One region of the Mesorhizobium sp. KR2-14 genome, then DNA from elsewhere that is predicted to be linked to it. Evidence: predicted binding sites of a transcription regulator. Region 1 holds the regulator's gene; each other region holds the start of a gene.
The links. The regulator LexA, encoded in region 1, represses DNA repair genes until DNA is damaged. The targets are predictions, from matches to a motif close to TGTTCNNNNTGTGTTCNG.
Positions count from the first base shown of each region.

Region 2: a site for LexA is predicted at 6,161-6,178, ahead of dinB (DNA polymerase IV). Genes of this name have one in related genera too.
Region 3: a site for LexA is predicted at 1,507-1,524, ahead of ABLE86_RS10670 (helicase-related protein). Genes of this name have one in related genera too.

Region 1 covers NZ_JBDZDR010000001.1:69,662-77,550, reverse strand. Annotated here, with positions in the region: gene ABLE86_RS00345 (ComEC/Rec2 family competence protein) at 1-2,322, shown strand, start outside; gene lexA (transcriptional repressor LexA) at 2,351-3,070, opposite strand; gene glp (gephyrin-like molybdotransferase Glp) at 3,359-4,564, opposite strand; gene moaC (cyclic pyranopterin monophosphate synthase MoaC) at 4,567-5,055, opposite strand; gene trpC (indole-3-glycerol phosphate synthase TrpC) at 5,059-5,877, opposite strand; gene trpD (anthranilate phosphoribosyltransferase) at 5,881-6,891, opposite strand; gene ABLE86_RS00315 (SurA N-terminal domain-containing protein) at 6,894-7,889, opposite strand, start outside.
Region 2 covers NZ_JBDZDR010000004.1:1,677-9,565, reverse strand. Annotated here, with positions in the region: gene ABLE86_RS12180 (error-prone DNA polymerase) at 660-3,920, opposite strand; gene ABLE86_RS12175 (DNA polymerase Y family protein) at 3,920-5,434, opposite strand; gene ABLE86_RS12170 (ImuA family protein) at 5,352-6,110, opposite strand; gene dinB (DNA polymerase IV) at 6,431-7,519, shown strand; gene ABLE86_RS12160 (Zn-dependent hydrolase) at 7,723-7,889, shown strand, end outside.
Region 3 covers NZ_JBDZDR010000003.1:360,631-368,519, forward strand. Annotated here, with positions in the region: gene aqpZ (aquaporin Z) at 1-678, opposite strand, end outside; gene ABLE86_RS10665 (hypothetical protein) at 717-1,052, shown strand; gene ABLE86_RS10670 (helicase-related protein) at 1,688-4,870, shown strand; gene ABLE86_RS10675 (RNA-binding S4 domain-containing protein) at 4,883-5,266, shown strand; gene fdxA (ferredoxin FdxA) at 5,413-5,751, shown strand; gene ABLE86_RS10685 (CarD family transcriptional regulator) at 6,122-6,706, shown strand; gene ABLE86_RS10690 (DUF6494 family protein) at 6,909-7,100, shown strand; gene ABLE86_RS10695 (RNA polymerase factor sigma-32) at 7,549-7,889, shown strand, end outside.

The DNA.
Region 1 (7,889 bases):
TATTTCCGGCTCCCTTCCGAACCGGACTTCCAACCACTCGTCGGCGGGGTTGCGCTCACTGCGGCCCTTGCGGCGCTGGTGCCGGCGCGGCGTCAGGCTGTGCGGCTTGTGCTCATTGCCGTTCTGGTATGCCTTTCGGGCATGGCGCTGGCGAAGCTGGAAACCTGGCGGGCCGGAACCGCCATGCTGGGCGGCGAAATCTCCACGCGCCTCTCTGCGCGGGTCGCGGCGATAGAGCAGATGGCCAATGGCCGTGTGCGGCTGACAATGGATGTTCTGGCCACCGCGCGGCCCACGCTGCGTTACGCGCCGCAGCGCGTGCGGTTGACCGCGCGCCGTGTCCCGCCCGGAACCATCGTCGGCTCGCATGTCGAAGGTGTGGTCACGCTGATGCCGCCTTCCGGCCCGGTGCGGCCTGACAGCTACGACTTTTCCTTTACCAGCTATTTCGACGGCATCGGCGCCAGCGGCTTTTTCCTCCGCGGTCCCGACCTTGTCGAAGGCGCGCCGCAGCCGTCGTTGCGGACCAGGCTTTCCAACGGCCTGGAAAATGTCCGCAACGCCATCGCCGCGCGCATTCGCGGCCACATAGGCGGTCCTGAGGGCGAAATCGCCGCCGCCCTGGTGGTGGGCATTCGCGCCGGCATTCCGGAAGACATCAACGAGGCGATGCGCCGGACTGGCATCTACCACATCATCTCGATTTCAGGCCTGCACATGGCGCTGGTGGCCGGCACCGTGATGAGCGCGCTGCGAGTGGCTTTCGCGGCTTTTCCCGGCTTCGCCTCGAGGCGGCCGGTCAAGAAATACGCGGCCGGCGCGGCTCTTGCCGCCATTGCCGGCTATCTGTTCCTTTCTGGTGGCGACGTGGCGGCGCAGCGCAGCTTCCTTATGCTGGCGGTGATGCTCACAGCCCTGCTTTTTGACCGCGGCGCGCTCACCACGCGCAATCTCGCCATCTCGGCGCTCGTCATCATGGCCGTATCACCGCATGAGGTGGTGGGCCCAAGCTTCCAGATGTCGTTTGCGGCAACCGCGGCGCTGGTGAGCGCCTATGCGATATGGGCCGAGCGCCGGCATGTGAAGAAGCGGGCACCGCCGGCCCAGCCCAGATCGCTCGTGGGGCGCGGAGTTGCCAAGGCGATCGGCGCCGTGGGCGCGCTTGCCATCACATCCGTTGTGGCGGGCGTCGCGACGACTGCTTTCGGCGTCTATCACTTCCAGCGTGTCTCGCCGCTCAGCCTGCTTGCCAATCTGGCCGTGATGCCCAGCGTTTCTATACTCGTCATGCCTTTCGCCGTCGCCGGATCGCTGGCGATGCCGCTCGGGCTGGACGCGCCGTTCTTCTACGTGATGGGGAAGGGCCTGTCGCTGATGATCGCAGTGTCGAGCTGGATATCTGAGCGATCGCCGATCGATGCGGTGGGACTCATCTCAGCGCATTCGCTGGTGCTGCTTACCGTCGCGCTGGTGTTTGCCTGCATGGCCTCGACCTGGCTGCGGCTGCTGGCGGTGCCGGCTGTACTTGCCGGCGCGCTGACGCTGACCGATGTTCGCACGCCCGACGTTTTCGTTTCCGAAGACGGACGGCTCGTTGCGGTGCCGCTCGGCGGTGGGAAACTTGCGGTCAACAGAGCAAGGCCGAACGCCTTTACCATCGAAAACTGGAAACGGGCGGTACGGGCCGAGGAACTCGTCAGCCCGGTCAACACCACTTCGAAAAGAAGCGCCGGCAAGGGAAGGTCGCGCACTGCGCAGAAGCTGAGCAACCAGGCTGCAGTTACGGATCGCGATATTTCAGGCGCGGAAGTCGAAGGCGAGGGCATTGCGCCGCCGAAAATCCGAACGCAGCCGCCGGCGCTACCAAAAGCCGAAACGGGGCAAGATGAAGCGCCAAGCTCAGGCTTCGACTGCCACGACAGCCTCTGCGTTGCCGTGCATCCCTCCGGCGCGATTGTAGTTCACGCGGCAAACCCGGCAATCGCGCGTCCCGTCTGCGAATATGCCGCCGTGATTGTCGTCGACGACGCCACCGCCAAAAACATCTGTCGGCGTGAGGGGATGCTGGTCATCACCAAGCGCGATCTGGCGAAATTCGGCAGCGCCGTCGTCAATCTTGGTGGCGGCGAGGTGGGCAGCCAAGGCGCGGAAGTTCACTACGCGGTGGGCGAGCCATATCGGCCATGGCATGCCCATCGCCAGTTTTCGCGCGAGGCACGAGGCTTGGCGCCCTACGTCAAAAAGTCGGAGGCCAAGTCAGCCGAACCGCGTGGATCATCGCAAAACGCACGGACGCCGCCACCGCACCACGCCGAAGACTGAGCTGAGCTCGGTGCCCGCCGGCTCCGGTTCAATAGCGGCGGATCAGCCCAACCAGCCTGCCTTGGACTTTCACCCGATCAGGTCCGAAAATGCGCGTCTCATAGGCCGGGTTCGCAGCCTCGAGCGCGATCGACGCCCCCTTGCGACGGAAGCGCTTCAAGGTCGCTTCCTCGTCGTCCACCAGTGCCACCACGATCTCGCCGGGATTGGCCGTATTGGCGTTGCGGATGATGACCGTATCGCCATCGAAAATGCCGGCCTCGATCATGGAGTCGCCCTTGACCTCGAGCGCATAGTGCTCGCCACCGGAAATCATCTCTGGCGGCACCGTGATGGAATGGGTCTTGTGCTGGATTGCGTCGATGGGCACGCCGGCGGCAATGCGGCCCATAACCGGGATCGAGATCGCCGTCCCGGATTCGTCGTTGCTGGCCAGAGGCGCGCGAGCCGGCTCCGGGGCGGCGCGGCGGCCGAGGCTGCCTTCGATCACACTGGGCGAGAACCTGGTGCGAGGCGTGAGGCCGGGGGCAATGGAATCGGGCAGGCGCAGCACTTCAAGCGCGCGCGCCCGGTTGGGCAGCCGGCGAATAAAGCCGCGCTCTTCCAGTGCGGTGATCAGCCGGTGGATGCCGGATTTGGAAGCAAGGTCCAGCGCGTCCTTCATTTCGTCAAAGGAAGGCGGTATGCCGGATTCCTTCAGCCGCTCGTGAATGAAGAGAAGCAACTCGTGTTGTTTGCGCGTCAGCATGGCCAGCCCCCCGGGGAGAATCGACCCCCAAAACAAAACCAGAACAAACACTATCTGTTCCAGTTGTGTTCTGCAACTGTTTAAATTTCCATGAAGACGCGCAAATCGGTTGCCGGCTGAGATATTGGCGTGCTCCGCTCCACCTTTGCCACCTTGCTGCAGCAAAGCGGCGCAAGGGGTTGGTTCCGCGCAATTTCCGCCTTTTGCGCACCAAGCCTCAATCGCGCCGCGACCGGCTTCCGGAGGGCGGCATCCATTGCGGTGTAGACCGTGGGAAGCCGCGCGCAGTCAGCGCAGCTTCAGAACCGTGCAAGGGGCGCCGGCCGGCGCTGCCGGGGCGAAGGGATCGCGGATGATCAGCGCATTGGCTTCCGCGAATGTCCTCAGCATGGACGAATCCTGCACTTCGAAGGGCGTCGCCACCGGGCCGTCATGCCCTTCTCGCAACACCGCCCGCACGAAGTCCTGCCGGCGGCCGTTCGCCGCCATCGGTTTGCCGAGAACGGCCTGGCGCAGGTCGGGTTCGAAGGGACGGCCGGCAAGCCGCGACAGAAGCGGCTTCAGGAAAAGATGCGAGCACACGAGGCTGGCGACGGGATTGCCGGGCAGGCCCAGGAAACGCGTGCGGCCGCGCCGGCCGAACATCAGCGGCTTGCCGGGGCGCATGGCGATCTTCCAGAAATCCAGCACCATGCCCTCGCTCACCAGCGCCTCATGGGTAAGGTCGTGGTCGCCCACGGAGGCCCCGCCAAGCATGACCACCACATCGGCGTCGTGGTCCAGCGCCTGCCTGATGCGCGCGGCAATTGCCGGGCGGCTGTCGGGCACGATGCCCAGATCAAGCACCCGTGCGCCTACGGAGGTGGCAATCGCCGCGACACCGAAGGCATTGGAAGCCACGATCTGGTCGGGCCCAAGCTCGCTGCCAGGCGGCAGCAGTTCGTCGCCGGTGGCGATGATGGCGAGCAGTGGCCGTTTCACGACGTCGAGGCGAGGGTGGTTTGCCGACGCCACCAGCGAAAGCGCGCCGGCATCGAGTTCGCGGCCTTTTTCAAGAAGCAGGTCGCCGGTGACGAAATCCAGTCCCTTGCGGCGGATGTGCCGCCCTGCGGCTACGGTTTCCAGAACTTCGACCGTGTCCTGGCCCAGCTTACGCGCGTTTTCCTGGATCACGATGGTGTCGGCGCCCTCCGGCACCGGCGCACCGGTGAAGATGCGCACCGCCTGGCTGCGCCCGATCTGGCCGTTGAACCGCCGGCCAGCCGGGGCCTCGCCGATGATCTGGAGCGTGACGGGCACTGTCTCCACGTCCTGGGCGCGCACCGCGTAGCCGTCCATGGCCGCCGCATCGAAAGGAGGCTGCGTTCTCAGCGCGCGCACGTCTTCGGCAAGTATGCGGCCCGCAGCCTCCGCCAGCGGCACGGTTTCGGGCTCGCAGGCAACCGCCCCTTGCAGAAGCCGCTCGAGCGCGTCCTTCACCGGGAGCAGCGACATCGTCAGCTATCCGCCCGGTAGTCGCCGGATTTTCCGCCGGACTTCTCCAAAAGCCTGATGCCGGAAATCACCATGCCACGGTCCACCGCCTTGGCCATGTCGTAGATGGTCAGGCAGGCCACCGAGGCGGCGGTCAGCGCTTCCATTTCCACGCCGGTCTTGCCCGTCACGCGCGCCAGCGCCGTCACGCGCAGGCCGGGCAGCGCTTCGTCAGGCTCGATGTCCACCGAAACCTTGGTCAGCAGCAGCGGATGGCACAGGGGAATCAGCTCATGGGTGCGCTTGGCGGCCATTATGCCGGCCAGGCGTGCGGTGCCCAGCACGTCGCCCTTCTTGGCATCGCCGGCGCGGATCATGCGCAATGTCTCGGGCAGCATGGTGACGATGCCTTCGGCAACCGCCGTGCGCTCGGTTTCCGCCTTGGCGCCGACATCGACCATATTCGCCTGGCCATCGGCGCCGAGATGGGTAAGGGCAGGCTTGCCGGTCATGACCTAACCGTTCACGGCGCGGGCAGCTTCGGCGCCCGTCAGCAGTTTCCGGGTGGCCTCGGCCACGTCGGCCTGCCGCATCAGGCTTTCGCCCACCAGGAAGGTGCCGATGCCGCAACTCTCCAGGCGCCGACAGTCGTTGTGGGTGAAGATGCCGCTTTCGCCGACAAGCAGCTTGTTGTCCGGCACCAGCGCCGAAACGCGCTCGGAGGTCTCGAGGCTGACCTCGAAGGTGCGCAGGTTGCGGTTGTTGATGCCGATCAGCGGCGAGGCGAGTTTCAGCGCGCGCTCGGCCTCGGCCTCGTCATGCACTTCCAACAGCACGTCCATGCCCAGATGGTGCGCAGTGTCCTCAAGCGCCTTGGCCTCGTCATCGTCCAGGCTGGCCATGATGACGAGTATGGCGTCCGCGCCCCAGGCGCGCGCCTCATAAACCTGATAGGGCTCGAACATGAAGTCCTTGCGCAGCGCAGGCAGGCCGCAGGCGGCGCGCGCCTCGGTCAGGAATTCAGGCGCCCCTTGGAAGGAGGGCGTGTCGGTCAGCACCGACAGGCACGCCGCCCCGCCCGCTTCATAGGCGCGGGCAAGCGCCGGCGGATCGAAATCCGGACGGATCAGCCCCTTGGAAGGGCTGGCCTTCTTGATCTCGGCAATCAGCGCGAAATCGCCGCTGGCGCGCTTGGCCTTCAACGCGGCCAGAAAGCCGCGCGGCGGCTCGGCATCGCGCATGCGGGCCTTCAGTTCCACCAGCGGCAGGCGCGCCTTGGCTGCGGCGATCTCCTCGCGCTTGTAGGCTTCGATCTTCGCAAGAATGTCAGACATCGCTTATCCGTTGGAAACCTTCACCAGCGCCTCGAGAACGCCCAGCGCGCGGCCGTTATCGATCGTCGCGGCGGCGGTGGCCACGCCTTCTTTCAGGCTTGCAGCCCTGCCGGCAACGACCAGGCCGGCGCCGGCATTCATCAGCACCGTCTCGCGATAGGCGCCGTTCACGCCCGAAAGAACGCCGCGCAGCGCATTGGCGTTGAAGGCCGCATCGCCGCCGCGCAGTTCTTCCTTGGTGTGGCGGCTCAAGCCCACCTGTTCGGGGCTCAGCACGAAGCTGCGCAGTTCCCCGCCAACCACTTCCGTCACATCCGTTTCGCCGGTGGTGGTGATCTCGTCGTAGCCGTCGCCATGCACGACCCAGACGTGGTCCGCGCCAAGGGTCTTCAGCGTCTCGGCCACGGGCACCACCCACTGAGGCGAAAACACGCCCACCATCTGGCGCGTCACGCCGGCCGGATTGGAGAGCGGGCCGATGATGTTGAAGATAGTGCGCGTGCCGAGCTCTACCCGCGTCGGGCCGACATGGCGCATCGCCGGGTGGTGCGCCGGCGCGAACATGAAGCCGACGCCGGCCTCGCGCACGCATTCACCGATCTGCTCCGGCGTCAGGTCGATCTTGACGCCCAGCGCCATCAGCACGTCGGCCGCACCGGTCTGCGAGGAAAGGCCGCGATTGCCGTGCTTGGCCACCGGCACGCCGGCGCCCGCAATCACGAAGGCCGAGGCGGTCGAAATATTGACGCTGTGCGACCCGTCGCCGCCGGTGCCGACGATGTCGACAGCGCCGGCAGGTGCGTCCACGCGCAGCATCTTCTCGCGCATCGTCGCTACCGCGCCGGAGATTTCGTCCACGGTTTCGCCGCGAACTCTCAGCGCCATCAGGAAACCGCCGATCTGGCCCGGCGTGGCGTCGCCGGACATGATGATGTCGAACGCCTCCTTCGCCTCCTCGAAGGAGAGGGGGGCGCCCGTGGCGATCTTGGCGAGATGGGGTTTCAGCGTGCTCATCGTCAGAAGGCCAGTGCCTGAGTGATCGCGTTCTGGTTGATCTGCACTGGGTACTGCGTCTGCAGCTTGGCCACCAGCTCGTCCAGCAGGTCGTCGGCAATGCCCCTTGCAACGACCTTCCGGTCTTCTTCCGGAACCGAATGGGCATCGGCACCGGCCGGCTCCACCACATCCGTCACCTTGAACAGGATCTGTGCGTCCCCCGTGGGCGAAGCGAACAGGCCCACGCCATTCTGCCCGACGCTGAACACGACGCCGACGCCCGCGCGACCGAAGTCGCCATCGTCGGCTTCGCGCTTCAGGCCGCGTTTGGTCTGCTTCTCCTGCGACAGCTCGGACGCCAGCGTTTCCATGGGGGTGCCATCCTTGAGGCGCTTGCGCAGTTCCTCTCCCTTTTCGGCCAGACGCTTCTCGGTCTCGATCTTGGTCCAGTCGGCCACGACCTTCTCGCGCACTTCGTCCAGCGTGCGGTCGCGGGCGGGGGTCACGTCTTCCAGTTCATAGAACACGTAGCCGGCCGAGCCGATGTTCAGGGGCGGGTTGTCGGCGCCGACATCGGCCTGGAACACGGCCTGCAGCAGTTCACGCGGCTGCGGCAGGGAATCCACCGCCGTGCCGTCCGGCCGCTGGCCGGCGCGGTCGATGTCGACGGTCACCAGCTTCAGATGCGTCTTGTTCGCCGCTTCCGCCATGGAATCGCCGGCAGCGCGCGCGTCCTCGAAGTTGTCGTGCACTTCCAGCAGCAGCCGGTTGGCATCGACCAGCGCAAGGTGCTTGCGGATCTCGCCGGCCACCTCGTCGAGCGGCTTCACCACCTCGGGCTTGATTTCCGTCACGCGCAGCAGCACCGGGCCGAACTGGCCCTGCACCACGGGGCTCACCTCATTGGCAGCCATCGAGAAGGCGGCTTCGGCGACGGCCCTGTCGGGGATCCTGTCCTTCGCCAGCGTGCCGAGCAGCACGTCGGCTTCCGTCTTGCCTTCCGCCGCCATGATCTT
Region 2 (7,889 bases), on a different contig from region 1:
CCTCCACTCAGCGGCCGTCATCAAGATGAGCATGTGCAATGTGAAGGCCGCGCTGTGGTTATAAGAATTCCATTTTAGGATGTAATTTATGACTATTAAAACATCTCCGGCCTCCTCATCTCATTCTCGTCACTTCATTAATGATTCTTTCCGATTTATATTTCATACAATGGGATTCACATTCCTATTCTTGAAATGAATCCTTAATCACGCAACACGGGTCCTTCGTCGCACAAAATGAATCCTTTGCGCAGGTCGGATCGACGCATCAGCCGCTTGAAATGGCCTTGCTGTCGCTGACTCGAGCGAAGGGACGAATCCTTGGCAACCTTTGATTGAAGTATTCCCGATCGCGAGCCCTGGAGTTAGCCCCAGACCGGACCCCGCCCCCTGCTGGCTCGTCTCACATTGTCGTGATGGAGGCTGTATGCGCTCCCACTTGAGGGTGGAAACACAGGCTGACGAAGATCGCTCTCCGATTTTTGCTCCTCCAACCCCACAAAAGAATCCTGTCCCGGCGGACCGAGGCGGGCATCTATGTGGCGCAGCCGCGAGCTACAAAGTGTTCGTTGACGATGTCTGCTTCCGGGTAATGACCAAGCGCCCCCTTACGGATTGGCGGCCGCCGGCGCGAAGCCGTCAGGCACTGCGGCCATGGCTCAATGAAAATTCCGGCTTTTCACCTTGAGCCGATCGATATGCAGGTCGGGTATGAAGATGTCCCGCGCTGGCGCGGCCGCTTTCGGCCGCTCGCGTGGATCGGGCGCGGCATTGCCACGCGCAAATTCATCGCCGCGCCCATTCGGCAGCGGAAACTGGACATCCCGCTCCCCGAGCCGGCCGAGATCTCCCGACAGGTCGAACAGCCGCTGGGCGACGAGATGAACGACGTCGCCTTCCCGCTGGATTTTGCCGTTGATCGCCAACATCGTGCCCGACAGTACGAGCCGGCGCTGCCGCTCGAACAGCTTGGGCCAAATGACTGCGTTGACGATGCCGGTTTCGTCTTCAAGCGTCATGAACATGACCCCCTTGGCCGATCCCGGCCGTTGGCGAACGAGGACCAGACCGCCCGTCATTAGCCAGCGACCATCCCGTGCGGCCATGGCCTCAGCACACGTCACGACGCGCCGTCCTTGCAGGTCCTGGCGCAGGAACGCGACCGGATGTTGGCGCAGTGTCAGCCCGACATGCGCGTAATCCTCCACGACCTCGTGCCCTGCCCGCATCGACGGCAAGGCAACGTCCGGCTCCTGCAATTCCGCGACCTGGCGGGCTTCGCGTTCGGCGGCGGCCGCCCAAAGCGCCAGCGGCTCGTCGCGCAGCGCCTTGATCGCCCACAGCGCGTCACGGCGCTGAAGCTTCAGCGACGGCAAAAACGCGTCGGCCTCGGCGAGCTTCACCAGCGCGGCCGTCGGCACCCCAGACCGCCGCCACAGTTCGTCGGCAGAGGCGAATGGCTGGTCGGCGCGGGCGGCGACAATGCGGGCGGCGTCCGCGGTGGCGAGCCCCTTCACCATCCGCATGCCGAGGCGGACCGCCTTCATGTCGCCCTCGCCCGCCTCCTCGAGCGTGCAGTCCCAGCGTGACGCGTTCACACAGACCGGCCGCACTTCAACACCATGCTCACCGGCATCGCGCACGATCTGCGCCGGCGCATAGAAGCCCATCGGCTGCGAATTGAGCAGCGCGGCGCAGAAAGCGTCCGGGTGATGGCATTTCACCCAGTTGGAGGCATAGGCGATGAGGGCGAAGCTGGCGGCGTGGCTTTCCGGAAAACCGTAGGCGCCGAAGCCCTCGAGCTGGCTGAAGGTGCGCTCGGCGAACTCGGCCGAATAGCCGTTCCTGACCATGCCGGAGACGAGCTTGTCCTTGAACTTCGAGACGCCGCCGGTGAACTTGAAGGTCGCCATGGATTTGCGGAGCTGGTCGGCCTCGCCGCCCGTGAAACCGGCGCAGACCATCGCCACCTTCATGGCAGACTCCTGGAACAGCGGAATGCCGAGCGTCTTGGAAAGAACCGCCTCCAGTTCCGGCGTGGGATAGTCGACCGGCTCCTTGCCTTCCCGGCGACGGAGATAGGGATGCACCATGTCGCCCTGGATCGGGCCGGGCCGGACGATGGCAACCTGGATGACGAGGTCGTAGAAGGTGCGAGGCTTCAGGCGCGGCAGCATCGACATCTGCGCGCGGCTTTCGATCTGGAAGGTGCCGAGCGTATCGGCCTTCCGGATCATCGCGTAGGTCTTCGGATCTTCCGCCGGGATGGAGGCGAGGTCGCGGACATCGCCCTTGTGTTTGGCCATCAGGGCGAAGGCCTTCGCCATGCAGGTGAGCATGCCGAGCGCCAGCACGTCGACCTTCATGAACTTCAACGCCTCGATGTCGTCCTTGTCCCATTCGATCACCTGCCGGTCGTCCATGCGCGCCGGCTCGATCGGCACGAGATCGTCGAGCCGGTCATGGGTGAGCACGAAGCCGCCCGGGTGCTGGCCGAGATGGCGCGGCGCGCCCATGAGCTGTTGCGCGAGTTCCAGCGTCAGCTTCAGCCGATAGTCGGCCACATTGAGGTTATTCTCCTTGAGCTGGCGTTCGGACACCCCTTCCGACCAGCCCCACACCCCCGCGGCCAACTGTCCGATCATGTCCTCCGGCAGGCCGAGCGCCTTACCGACGTCGCGCAGCGCGCCCTTGGCACGGTAACGGGTCACCGTCGAACAGAGCGCCGCCCTGCTTCGACCATAGGTGTCATAAATCCACTGAATGACCTCCTCGCGGCGCTCGTGTTCGAAATCGACGTCAATATCCGGCGGCTCGTCGCGCTCCCGGGAGACGAAGCGCTCGAACAGCAGGTCGTTCGTCTCCGGATCGATGGAGGTCACGCCAAGGCAGTAGCACACGGCCGAGTTTGCGGCCGATCCCCTGCCCTGACACAGGATGCCCTTCGACCGGGCAAAACGCACGATCGAATAGACCGTCAGGAAATAGGGCGCATAGTTCATGACCCGGATCAGCTCCAGCTCATGCCGCAGGGATTTGCGGACCTTCTCAGGCACGCCCTCGGGATAGCGGCCAGCAGCGCCCTCCCAGGTGAACTTGACCAGCGATTGCTGCGGATCGAGGCCAGGCACGATCGCCTCTTCCGGATACTGGTACTGCAGCTCGGCGAGATCGAACCTGCACCGCTCGACAATTTCGCGCGTGCGCGCAAGCGCTTCGGGATACTCGGCGAAGAGCCGGTGCATCTCCTCTGGCGTCTTCAGGTAGCGGTCGGCATGGCGCTCGCGATCGAAACCGACATCGTCAATGGTCGTGCGGGTTCGGATGCAGGTCACGACATCCTGAAGCTGCCGCCGGCCGGGTTCATGGAAGAGCACATCGTTGGTGACGATCGTCCTGACCTTGAACCGGGCGGCCAGGGTGGCGATGCCGTGCAGGCGCATGCGATCGTTCGGCCGCCGTCGCAGGCACAGGCTGACATAGGCCCGGCCCCCGAACAAATCGGCCAGCTTGCGGAGCTGGACGCCACAGGCCTCGTCGGCTTCGTCGGGCACCAGCACGCCGATCATCCCGGCGGCGTGTTCGGCAACGTCCGCGAAATCGATCAGGCAATTGCCTTTGCCGCCACGAGCCTTGCCGAGGGAAAGCAGCCGGGTCAGGCGCGAATAGGCTGGGCGGTCCATCGGGTAGACGAGAACCGACATGCCGTCCGTCAAATCGAGGCGGCAACCGACCACCAGCCGCACGCCGGTGGCCTTGGCCGCCTCCCAGGCGCGCACGATGCCGGCGAGGCTGTTGCGGTCGACAACGCCGAGCGCGTCGATGCCAAGCGCCGCTGCGGAGACGAACAGCTCGTCAGCACTCGACGCGCCGCGCAGAAAGGAAAAGTGCGTGGTGACCTGCAGCTCGGCATAGCGCATCATCCGAACACCCCATGCAGGAACCACAAATGCGAGCCGGTTTCCGGGTCGACGCCGTCGCCGGCACGGTAGACCCAGTAGCGTTCGCCGAGCTCGTCCTCGACGACGAAATAGTCCCGCACCGCCTGGAATTCGCGCGGGCGCAGCCACCATTCGCCAAAGATGCGTTCCGGACCGTCGGCGCGAATGACCTTCCGTCGCTTGCCGCGCCAGGTGAAGACCGCAGGCGGCTGATCCGGAAGCAGCGCAATGACCTTGATGCGCTCGGGGTTTGCGAGAAGACGCGACGGCCGCGGCCACTTGGCGGCCCAGGCCTGCCCGATATCCGGCGCTGTCGGCGAGATGCGTCGGGCCGATCGTTCCGGCACGTCGGAGGCGACAGGTGCGACCCGGAAGAGCCGATAGCCGCGATTGCCGAGAATGTCGACGAGCGGCGTGATGTCGGCGACCGCCTCATCTAGCAGTGACGACACGACCTGCCGCTCCTCCAGCGGCTCGGCAGAGATGGCGACGAGGGCCATCTTCTCGATGCCGAAGCCCGGCTCGATGGTCTCGATGCGGTCGCAGAGCAGTTTCGACAGGCGCGCCAAATCGCGGACCGGCTTGGCGAGACCTGCGCGCATATACTGGAGCGTGTTGTCGACGCGATGGATGATGAGGTCGCAACGCCGCGCGCCAAGGCCGTTTTGCGCGAGCTGGGCGGTGAGCTGCCCGACCAGCAGGTGGACGTATTTGGCGATGGTTTCCGCCGCCCCGATGGGCTCGGCGAAGTTCTTCGAAACCTCGACGAGTTCCGGGGTGCGGATCGGCTCGATCGGCTCAGCGACCCGGCCGAACATCTGGTCGAGGCGGCGGGCCGGTTCCGGACCGAACCGCAGCGTCAGCGGCGCGCGCGGCATGGCCGAGAGCTGACCAACCGTGTCGATGCCGAGCACCCGCAGACCCTGAACAGTCTCCGTGGCAAGCCGCAGGGCCACAATCGGCAGGTCGATGACCGCCTTGGTAACCTCGCCCACGGGCACGATGGTTGTCTCCGCTGCTCGTAGCCGGGCAAACGCATGCGCAGCGCCCCAGGTGTCGGCGATGGCCGCCCGCGCCGTCAGACCGTGGCTGCGCATTCGATTGACGAGACCGGAAAGCAGAAGCTCCTCACCGCCCTGAAGATGGTCTGCCCCTTCGGTGTCCATAACGAGACCATCGACGCCGTCCACCGCGACGACAGGGCTGTATTGGCGAAGCGCCCACAGCGCCAATCGCTCCAGCGCCCCCGCGTCGTCGGTGGGCCGCGCGTCGACCATCAGGAGACCAGCGACCATGGCCTGCGCCTTGCTGGCGGGCATTCCCACTCTCAGACCGAGCTTAAGCGCCGTCGGGTCCGCGGCGGATATCCAGCGCTTGGCGCCACTACGCGCGATCACCACGAGCGGCTTGTCAGCCGGCAAGGCGTCGCAAGCCTGGCGCCTGATCCGGTCGATCGACAGAAACGGGAAGTAGACAGATACGACCCTTGGCATCGGGGGCTCCAATTTCGAACTCGGCGCACTCGCCCGCCTTCACCCGCAGCAGCTCCGCCAGCCACCGGGCCCTCCCGACGCCCGCCACTGGCAATTGTTCCGACGGCAGGGTGCTGATGCGCCAACGCGTCGCCGAGGCCGTCGGCTGTCCGTAGTCCGATGCCTCGGTCTGTCGTCGCCACCGTCGCAGCACGATGCCCATGCTGCCGGCCTTCTCTGCCGCCAACTGCAGGCGCCGCGAGGCGTTCATCGGCAGGCGGACCAGTTCGCCGATCACCGCAGACAGGCCGCCGAACGAAAGCCCCTCCTCCATCGCCGACAGAACCTCTTCCTCCTTGTCACTCTCGCACCAGACGACGCGGTCGGGATGAAGTCCGGCCTGCGAGATCGCCGGAAAGAAGAGGTCAGGGCGGGTCATGCACCAGAGCACCTTGCCCCGTGTCCGGGCGGCGATGCCGGCCACGAATAGCGCGGCTGCCGCGCCGTCGACCGTCCCGCCTCCGCCACCGGCGATCTCGTGCAGCGCGCCGAAGGCGAGCCCGCCGCCCGGCAATGCACGGTCCATCTCCGGAACCGCAAACGGCAGCACGGACTTGGCACGTGCCCCTCCACCTTCGAACTGGCTGATGCGCTCTCGAAGCTCGGCAAGCACAGGATTGACGGCTGGCTTCGACACGGCAGAAATGGCACTCCTTCTGGGGTTTCCAGCAGCTCTTCAAGCTGATATGTTCTTCTTTTGTTCCTTTCGCCCTGACGAGTCAATCCACCCCGAAAGGCGTTCCCGATCACGAAGCTCGGCGTTGGTCAGTCTCGCGAGAGGAATCCGCAAAGCCGATCAAGAGGATGGGAAAAGAGAACGAAACAGGAATTTTTTCTTGCAAATTTTTAGGGACAGATAACGGCGGCCTACCTACAGAAACTGAACAACCGACTCGGGGGAACGCAGCGCGCGCCAGATCGGAATCGCCGTACGCGCATGCGCTCGATGGAAGTGAGATGACCGAGCAAGTGGCGACACAGACGCGGAAGATCATCCATGTCGACATGGATGCCTTCTACGCGTCGGTCGAACAGCGCGACAATCCGGATCTGCGCGGCAAACCGGTCGCCGTCGGCAGCCCGGCCGCCCGCGGCGTGGTCGCAGCCGCCAGCTACGAGGCACGCGTCTTTGGTGTGCGCTCGGCGATGCCCTCGGTGACCGCTGCACGCCAATGCCCCGAGCTTATCTTCGTAAAACCCCGCTTCGACGTCTATCACGCCGTCTCGATGCAAATCCAATCGATCTTCGCCGAGTACACGCCGCTGATCGAGCCGCTGTCGCTCGACGAGGCCTATCTCGATGTCACCGAGAATCTTAAAGGCGTCGCAATCGCGACAGATATCGCCACGGAGATTCGTGGCAGGATCAAGCAGGTCACCGGCCTCAACGCGTCGGCCGGCATCAGCTACAACAAGTTCCTTGCCAAGATGGCCTCGGACCTCAACAAGCCGAATGGCCAGGCCGTCATCTCCCCGAAGAACGGCCCCGCCTTCGTTGAGGGTCTCCCGGTCAAAAAGTTCCATGGGGTCGGCCCAGCCACGGCAAGGAAGATGGCGGCGCTCGGGATCGAGACCGGCGCGGATCTGAAAGAAAAATCCATCGAGTTCCTGACAGACCACTTCGGGAAATCAGGCCCCTACTTCCATGGCATCGCGCGCGGCATCGACAACCGGCAGGTAAGGCCGGATCGTGAGAGAAAGTCGGTTGGCGCGGAAGACACATTCGCGATCGATATCGCTGACCTCGAGGCGGCAAAACGCGAGCTGGAGCCTCTGGTCGCCAAGGTCTGGCGCTACTGCGCGAACCATGACCTAGCGGCCAAGACCGTGACCGTGAAGATCCGGTTCGCGGATTTCCAGATCATTACCCGCAGCCGGACCGTTCCGACCGCGTTCCCGGATGACAACGCGATCCTCACGGCCGCGACGACGCTACTGGAAGCAGCCCATCCCTTCCGGAAATCGGTTCGGCTGCTGGGCGTTACGCTTTCGGGCCTTGGCCGGAGTAACGTGCCGTCCGCGGACCAACTCGAATTCCTGCTTTAGCGTGCAACGCCGCGCCATTCGAAATCGAATTGTTGACGTCGTCTCGGTCTATTCTTCGCCTTCCGCAGAAGGATTCACTTGCCTACTTGCCAAGCGGCAGACATTCTACCGTCCGGCCAAACGCCGAGCGGGGACGCGAGGTCGCCTTTGGGTAACGTCCCACCGCCATCTCATCACCAGACCGAAGAAACGAGGAGCCAGCCATGGCGCTTGGGGACAGGATCGATATCAACGGCGCCGAGGTAGAACGCCTGATCCTGGAACTCGGTGCGATCGGTGCACACAGCGGGACCGGCGTCTGGCGCACCGTATATTCGCCAGAATGGAGAGCGGCGAACGCGCTCTTCTCCCGCTGGTGCCGCGAGGCCGG
Region 3 (7,889 bases), on a different contig from region 1:
GAACAACGACTTGTGGGCGATGCCGGCCAGGATGGCACCCGCGATGGGGGCCACCCAGAACAGCCACAGCTGCTGCAGCGCCCAGCCCCCGACAAACAGCGCCGGGGCGGTCGAACGCGCCGGGTTTACCGAGGCGTTGGTCACCGGGATCGAGATCAGGTGAATCAGCGTCAGTGCAAGGCCGATGGCTATGCCGGCGAAGCCGGCCGGTACCCGACCATGGGTGGCGCCGAGAATGATCATGATGAACATGAATGTCAGCACGATCTCGATCAGCGCGGCCGAACTGAGCGGATAACCGCCGGGCGAGTGCTCGCCATAGCCATTGGCCGCGAAACCGTTGGCAAGCGAGAAGTCCGCCTTGCCGCTGGCGACCACATAGAGGATCGCCGAGGCGATGACCGCGCCAATCAGTTGCACGATCACATAGGGCACAAGATCTCTTGCCGGCAGGCGGCCGGCGACCGTGAGGCCGACCGAGACGGCCGGGTTAAAATGGCCGCCCGAAATGCCGCCGACGGCGTAGACCATTGTCAGCACGGTGAGGCCGAACGCCAACGCAACGCCGGCAAACCCGATGCCGAGATCGGGGAACGCGGCCGCCAGGACGGCGCTGCCGCAGCCGCCGAAGACGAGCCAGAAAGTGCCAAGAAATTCGGCGAGGAGACGTTTGGACATCTGTATCACCTTCTAAACACCAAGTTTAGGATGGAGCCATGAATTTGCCCGGAAGACAATGTTTGAAGTCGGACAAGTTTGCCACCTGGGTAATTGCCGCCGCTATTCGAGATGACGAAGATTTTACTTGTCGGCAGAGATTGATTCTGTTCCGAAACGGAACGTTTTTGGTAATGTACAGCTATCGCATCGCAAATGCCCGACCTGCTCTGGGGTCGAATTTTGTGACCAGTGGTTCTGTCACCACAACATGTTGCGGTGAACAAACCGGGAAGCCCGCCGTAGCAGCGATTCGTCGCTGGTTCGTTCTCGTTTCAGGCGCAATGTTAACGGGCCAGCCTGCCGGCAAGCTCGCGCCCGTCACAGATTCTTAATCTTGGTTAGCGATTGCTTAACTGGCGGCTCGGCCTCAGCGGCGACCTCGCCTCCTGGCAGGAAAAGGTTAACGCTGGTGGCAAAAAGGTGAGGATTGCAGCACCTCGCTAGGCTGCCATTTGGGCTGCCATCCCTGTCAAGGCACAGCATGTGGTGGGGAACAAAGCGGGAAACCCGTCCGAGCAGCGATTCGTCGCCGATTCGTTCCTCCTTTGGACGGAAGGTTAACGTGCGTATCGGTCGGGTCACCCTTCCGGGCAGGAAATGCGACTTTTTTCAACCGCTTATCCCTTCCGGTCGCCTCGGGTGGCGAAGCGACGGACCTGTCGGGGGGGATCCGGAGTGCGCAGGAATATTAGAGATTCAGCATATGGGGCTGTCGATTGCCGGCCGGGCTATATCTAGCCGTGAACAAAAGCTGAATCAGTTGGAGTCAGCGATTCGTCGCCGATTCGTTCCAGACTCGTTCCCGGCCGTTATTCCGCCGAATATTAGGGCTTTCGTTTCTCCTGCCGAACCCCTATCTGTCGGGGAAGAGCGACCCGATCATGAGTCCACGCCTGCATAGAGCCGACTGGCCCGCCGCGCCGGGTCTCCGCGAACTGCCGAGCCAGAAAAGGCCGCCTAATTCCTGATGAACGTCCACCCTAAACAGTCTGACCCGCTCGTCCTGACCGGGCGCGACGTGACCGCCGTTCTCGGGCCGACCAACACCGGCAAGACCCATCTGGCGATCGAGCGCATGGTGGCGCATGAGAGCGGCGTCATCGGCCTGCCGCTCAGGCTTCTGGCCCGTGAGGTCTACACCCGCGTCTGCGAAAAGGTTGGCGCGCACAATGTGGCGCTGGTTACCGGCGAAGAAAAGATCATGCCGCCGACCGCCCGCTACTCGGTCTGCACGGTGGAGGCCATGCCGCGCGAGACCAATGCCGCTTTCGTCGCCATCGACGAGGTGCAGCTTGCCGGCGATCTCGAACGCGGCCACATCTTCACCGATCGCATCCTGCATCTGCGTGGCCGGCAGGAGACGCTGCTTTTGGGTGCCGCCACCATGCGCGGCATTCTGGAAAAGCTGCTGCGGGGCATTTCGGTGGTGACGCGGCCGCGGCTTTCCCATCTGGCCTATGCCGGCTCCAAGAAGCTCACGCGGCTGCCGCGCCGTTCGGCCATCGTCGCCTTCTCGGCCGACGAGGTCTATGCCATCGCCGAGCTCATCCGCCGCCAGCGGGGCGGAGCCGCCGTGGTGCTGGGCGCCCTTTCGCCCCGCACCCGCAACGCCCAGGTGGCGCTCTACCAGTCCGGCGATGTCGACTATCTCGTGGCAACCGACGCCATCGGCATGGGCCTCAATCTCGACGTCGACCACGTCGCCTTCGCCCAGAACCGCAAGTTCGACGGCTTCCAGTTCCGCGATCTGAACCCCGCGGAGCTGGGCCAGATCGCCGGCCGCGCAGGCCGGCACATGCGCGACGGCACCTTCGGCGTCACCGGCCAGGTCGATCCCTTCCCAGAGGAGCTGATCGAGAAGATCGAGGCGCATGATTTCGATCCGGTGAAGGTGCTGCAATGGCGCACCGCGCAGTTCGATTTCGCCAGCATCGATGCGCTCAAGCGCTCCATCGACACGGTCGCCCCCGTCGAAGGACTGACACGCGCCTTGCCGGCGGTCGATGCGCAGGCGCTGGAGCAGCTGTCGCGCGACCCCGACATCACCCGGCGCGCCGGCAGCCGCGATCGCGTCGCGCTGCTGTGGGATGTCTGCGCGCTGCCCGACTACCGCCGCATCGCGCCGGCCCAGCATGCCGATCTGGTCGCTTCCATCTTTTTCGACCTCGCCGACCGCGGCCATGTCGACGAGAATTACATGGCCGAACAGGTGCGCCGTGCCGACAGCACCGACGGCGACATCGACACGCTCTCGCACCGTATTGCCCAGATCCGCACCTGGACCTATGTGTCAAACCGGCCTGGCTGGTTGGCTGATCCGCTACATTGGCAGGAAAAGACGCGGGAAATCGAAGACAGATTGTCGGATGCACTGCATGAACGGTTGACGAAACGCTTCGTAGACCGCAGGACTTCGGTCCTTATGCGCCGCCTTAGAGAAAACACCATGCTAGAAGCCGAAATCAGCTCAACCGGAACCGTCCTCGTCGAAGGCCATCACGTCGGGGAACTGCAAGGGTTCCGCTTCACCGCCGACCAGAGCGCTGGCGGCGAAGACGGCAAGGCCATCAGGGCGGCCGCGCAGAAGGCGCTGGGCGTCGAGTTCGAGGCGCGCGCGGAACGCTTCGCGGCCTGCGCCAATGGTGATCTCGCGCTCGGCTCAGACGGCACGCTGCGCTGGATCGGCGCGCCGATCGGCACGCTGGTGGCGACCGAGGATGCGCTGCGCCCGCGCGTCATCCTGCTGGCCGACGAGCAGCTCACCGGCCCTGCACGCGACAAGGTGGCGGCGCGCGCCGAGCGCTTCGTGAACTTCCAGATCGATACCGCGCTGAAGCCGCTCCTCGACCTGCGCGGCGCCGATCAGCTCACCGGCATCGCGCGTGGCATCGCCTTCCAGCTGGTCGAGAATTTCGGCCTGCTCAACCGGCGCGACATTGCCGAGGAAATGAAGTCGCTCGACCAGGAAGGCCGCGCCAGCCTGCGCCGCCTGGGCGTGCGCTTCGGCGCCTATCACGTCTTCGTCCCGACGCTGCTGAAGCCCGGCCCGGCCGGACTGATCACGCTTCTGTGGGCGCTTAAGAACGACGGCAAGGACATGCCTGGCTTCGGCGACGTGGTGCATGCGCTGGCGGCCGGCCGCACCTCCGTGGTGGTCGACCCGGCGTTCGACAAGACCTTCTACAAGCTGGCCGGTTTCCGCATGCTGGGCCGCCGCGCCGTGCGCGTCGACATTCTCGAGCGACTGGCCGATCTCATCCGTCCGGCGCTGGCCTGGAAGGCCGGCACCGGCGCGCGCCCCGAAGGCGCCTATGACGGCAGCACCTTCCTGGTCACGCCGGCTATGATGTCCATTCTCGGCGCCACCGCCGACGATATGGAAGAAATACTGAAGGGCCTGGGCTACCGGGCCGATGCCAAGCCGGCTGTTGAAGTCAAGGCGCGGCTGGAAGCGCTGGACGAAGCGGCGCGCCAGGCCGCCGCCGAAGCCGCGGCAAAGGCTGCAGCCGAGCAGGCGCCGGCAGCCATCGAGGGCGAGCGCGTCGAGGCCGAAGCGGCTGTTGCGGAAGCCGCCGTGGAAGCTGCGGCAGAGACCGCCGTGGAAGCTCCGGCAAAAGCCGAGGAGCCGGCTGCTGCCGAGGAAGCACCGGCTGCGGTAGAAGCCGCTGTGGAAGTTTCGACAGAAGCCGAGAAACCGGCTACTGCCGAGGAGGCCACTTCCGAGGAGGCAACTCCGGCCGCTGCCGCTGCGCCGGCAACCGAAGCCGCAGAAGAGCCCAAGCCGGTTCTTCTGTGGCGTCCCGCCCGTTTCGAGCAGCGCCCGCGCCACCGCCAGGACAATCGCCGGCGCGGCGGCCCGGCCGATGCACAGGCCGCGCCAGGGCAGCGCCAGCAGCGCGAGCGCGGCGACGGCCAGGGCCGTGAGCAGGGCGGCAAGGAGCGGTTCGAGCGCAAGTTCAAGGGCAAGCCCGGGGGCAAGCCCAACGGTGACGGCGGACGCCCCGACCGGCGCGAGGAGCGCGGCGGCAAGGGCGGCTCGCAGGGCAAGCCCGCGTTCCAGGCCAGGGGGCGCGACGAGCGCCCCGCGCGCATCGATCCGGACTCGCCCTTCGCCAAGCTAGCCGCCTTGCGCGACCAGCTCAAGAAGTAGGCGCCGGGGCCGATGCCTGCCGAAGGTCGTCAGCGCATCGACAAATGGCTGTTCTTCTCGCGTGCGGTAAAGTCGCGCTCGCTGGCGGCTAAGCTCGCCCAGATGGGGCGCGTGCGCATCAATGGCGAGAAGACCAGCCAGGCTGCCGATTCGGTCAAGCCAGGCGACGTGCTGACGATCACGCTCGACCGGCGCATCCTCGTCTACAAGGTCTTGCTGCCCGGCAGCCGGCGCGGCCCGGCCGACGAGGCCCGGCTGCTTTACGAGGATCTTTCGCCCGCGCCGGCACCGAAGGACCCCGCGCTTCCGGATGCGCTGGTGCCGGTGCGCGACGCAGGCAGCGGGCGCCCGACCAAGCGCGAGCGGCGCCAGATCGACAAGCTGCACGAGCGCTGAGGCCCCACGGTTTCGCCAAACGGAGACGCGTGGAACGTCATTCCAAAACGACCGGCTTCTGCGACATGGCCGCCCTTGCAAGACCTTCGCAAAGCGGTTACCTGACCCCATATAACAGGAGTGGGCCAGAGTCCCGGAGCAGCAGCATGACCTATGTCGTGACCGACAATTGCATCAAGTGCAAATACATGGACTGCGTTGAAGTCTGTCCGGTCGACTGCTTCTATGAAGGCGATAACATGCTCGTCATTCATCCCGACGAGTGCATCGACTGCGGCGTGTGCGAGCCCGAGTGCCCGGCCGAAGCGATCAAGCCGGACACCGAGCCCGGCCTCGAAAAGTGGCTCGAGATCAACACCGAATACGCCTCGAAGTGGCCGAACATCACCTCCAAGAAGGAGGCTCCGGCAGACGCCAAGGAGTTCGACGGCATGCCGGGCAAGTTCGAGAAGTTTTTCTCGCCGGAGCCCGGCCAGGGCGACTGATCGCCCTTCAGGGCGCTTGCCGCGTGGCGGGCGCGCCCTAGTTTCGAATGCAGTCTGATTGCCCCGCTCCGGCGGGGCCGCGCTGGCACGCGCGGCAAAACCTTGATTCTTTCAACTATTTGTAGTAAGAAGGGGTTGATCATGCCGCTGACACGCTGTCGATTTATGGCGCAACGCCCTAATCACTGAAAGGTGAACACAACTTCGGACCAAGGCAACTTGGGCTGGGACAAACGCATTGCCCGTTTGCCGGCCTCTGGCTTTACCGGAGGGGTGTTTGTCGTCTTGCGGTATCCGCTTTTCGGCCAATTCGGCCGTCCAACAGGTATGTCGGCGTTCCAGCCGGCGTCATAAAAGGAGTTCAGGGCGTATGGGAACCGCAACCGCGCAGAAGAAATCCGCAGGCCGTCATGGCTTCAAGACGGGCGAGTACATCGTCTACCCGGCGCATGGCGTCGGCCAGATCATGGCGATCGACGAGCAGGAAGTCGCGGGCCACAAGCTGGAGCTCTTCGTCATCGACTTCCAGAAGGACAAGATGCGCCTGAAGGTGCCGGTTGCCAAGGCGACCTCCATCGGCATGCGCAAGCTGTCGGAAACGGACTATGTCGAGCGCGCGCTGAAGGTTCTGCAGGGCCGTGCCCGCGTCAAGCGCACCATGTGGTCGCGCCGTGCGCAGGAATACGACGCCAAGATCAATTCGGGCGACCTGATCTCCATCTCGGAAGTTGTGCGCGACCTCTACCGCGCCGAAAACCAGCCGGAGCAGTCCTATTCCGAGCGCCAGCTCTACGAGGCCGCGCTTGACCGCATGGCCCGCGAAATCGCCGCCGTCAACCGCGTGTCGGAGACCGAGGCGGTGCGCATGATCGAGACCAACCTTGCCAAGGGCCCCAAGCGCGGCTCCAAGGCCGAGGCCGACAACGAGGAAGCCGAGCAGGAAGAGGCGGCATAAGCCGCGAAGGCTCGCACTTCGGCAACATGAAAAAGACCCGGCGGAAACGCCGGGTTTTTTTGTTGAGCCTGTGGCGGCGCGCGTCGGATCACGCGAAAGCCGAGACAACCCGACCGAGGAGCGCAAGTTCCGCGGTCCAGACAACCCTTGCCCCTTTGCCGCAAGGGCTTAAAATCTTTTCATCTGCAAGTGGAGGCCTGCCATGGACGAAGATGTGCTGAACATGTCGATCCGCAAGTTTCTCAAGCAGGTCGGCGTCACCTCGCAGCGGGCGATCGAGGCGGTGGTGCGCGACGGCGCAGTGAGCGGCGAGCGCCTGCACGTGCGCATGACGCTTACAGCCGAAGGCACGGACCTCAACCACGTTGTGGAAGGCGACATCCGGTTGTCCTGATCCCGTTCAAGATGAGCGGGGCCACGAGGCCTAATCATCGACATTACATAGTCCCGGCCCACCGAGGCATCGGCGTTGCGGAGGCGAATATTCTGCTCTTCGTCGGCAATGGTCGTGAGGGATGGCGGTTTCTGCCGCCATCGCAGGGCGGGCGGCCGGGCGATAGCGGCCACCCGGAAGAGGAAGTCGGCGGGTCGCACGCCGTTTCTGGTCATCGCGCGCCTCGCCATTTTCCACCGACACCTGATCCGAAGAGGCCCGTTTTCGCGGAGGCAACGGGTGCTGCCGACGCCCTCCATCAGGCCGGCGCGCATTGACGCAGGCCATGGAACATTCGTTCGAGATTCACGTTGCAAGGCTTGTAGGGCGGTTCGAGACGGCTGCGACCCTTGCTTGAAGGCACCGGATAACCGCGACCTGGAATTGCGCCAGAGTTTGGGAGCGCAGCATGACCGAAGACAAAGCAAGGCGAACCATGATCCGGGCCGCGATGAAGGCGCCGTATCTCGAGCGCGGCGAGGAGCAGGAGCTCGCCGTCCGTTGGAAGGAGCATCACGACCAGGCCGCGATGCACCGCATCACCACGGCGCATATGCGCCTTGTCATATCGATGGCGGCGAAATTCCGCTATTTCGGCCTGCCGATGGGCGACCTGATCCAGGAAGGCCATGTCGGCCTTCTGGAAGCGGCTGCGCGCTTCGAGCCCGGCCGCGACGTCCGCTTCTCGACCTATGCGACGTGGTGGATTCGCGCCTCCATGCAGGACTATATCCTCAAGAACTGGTCCAT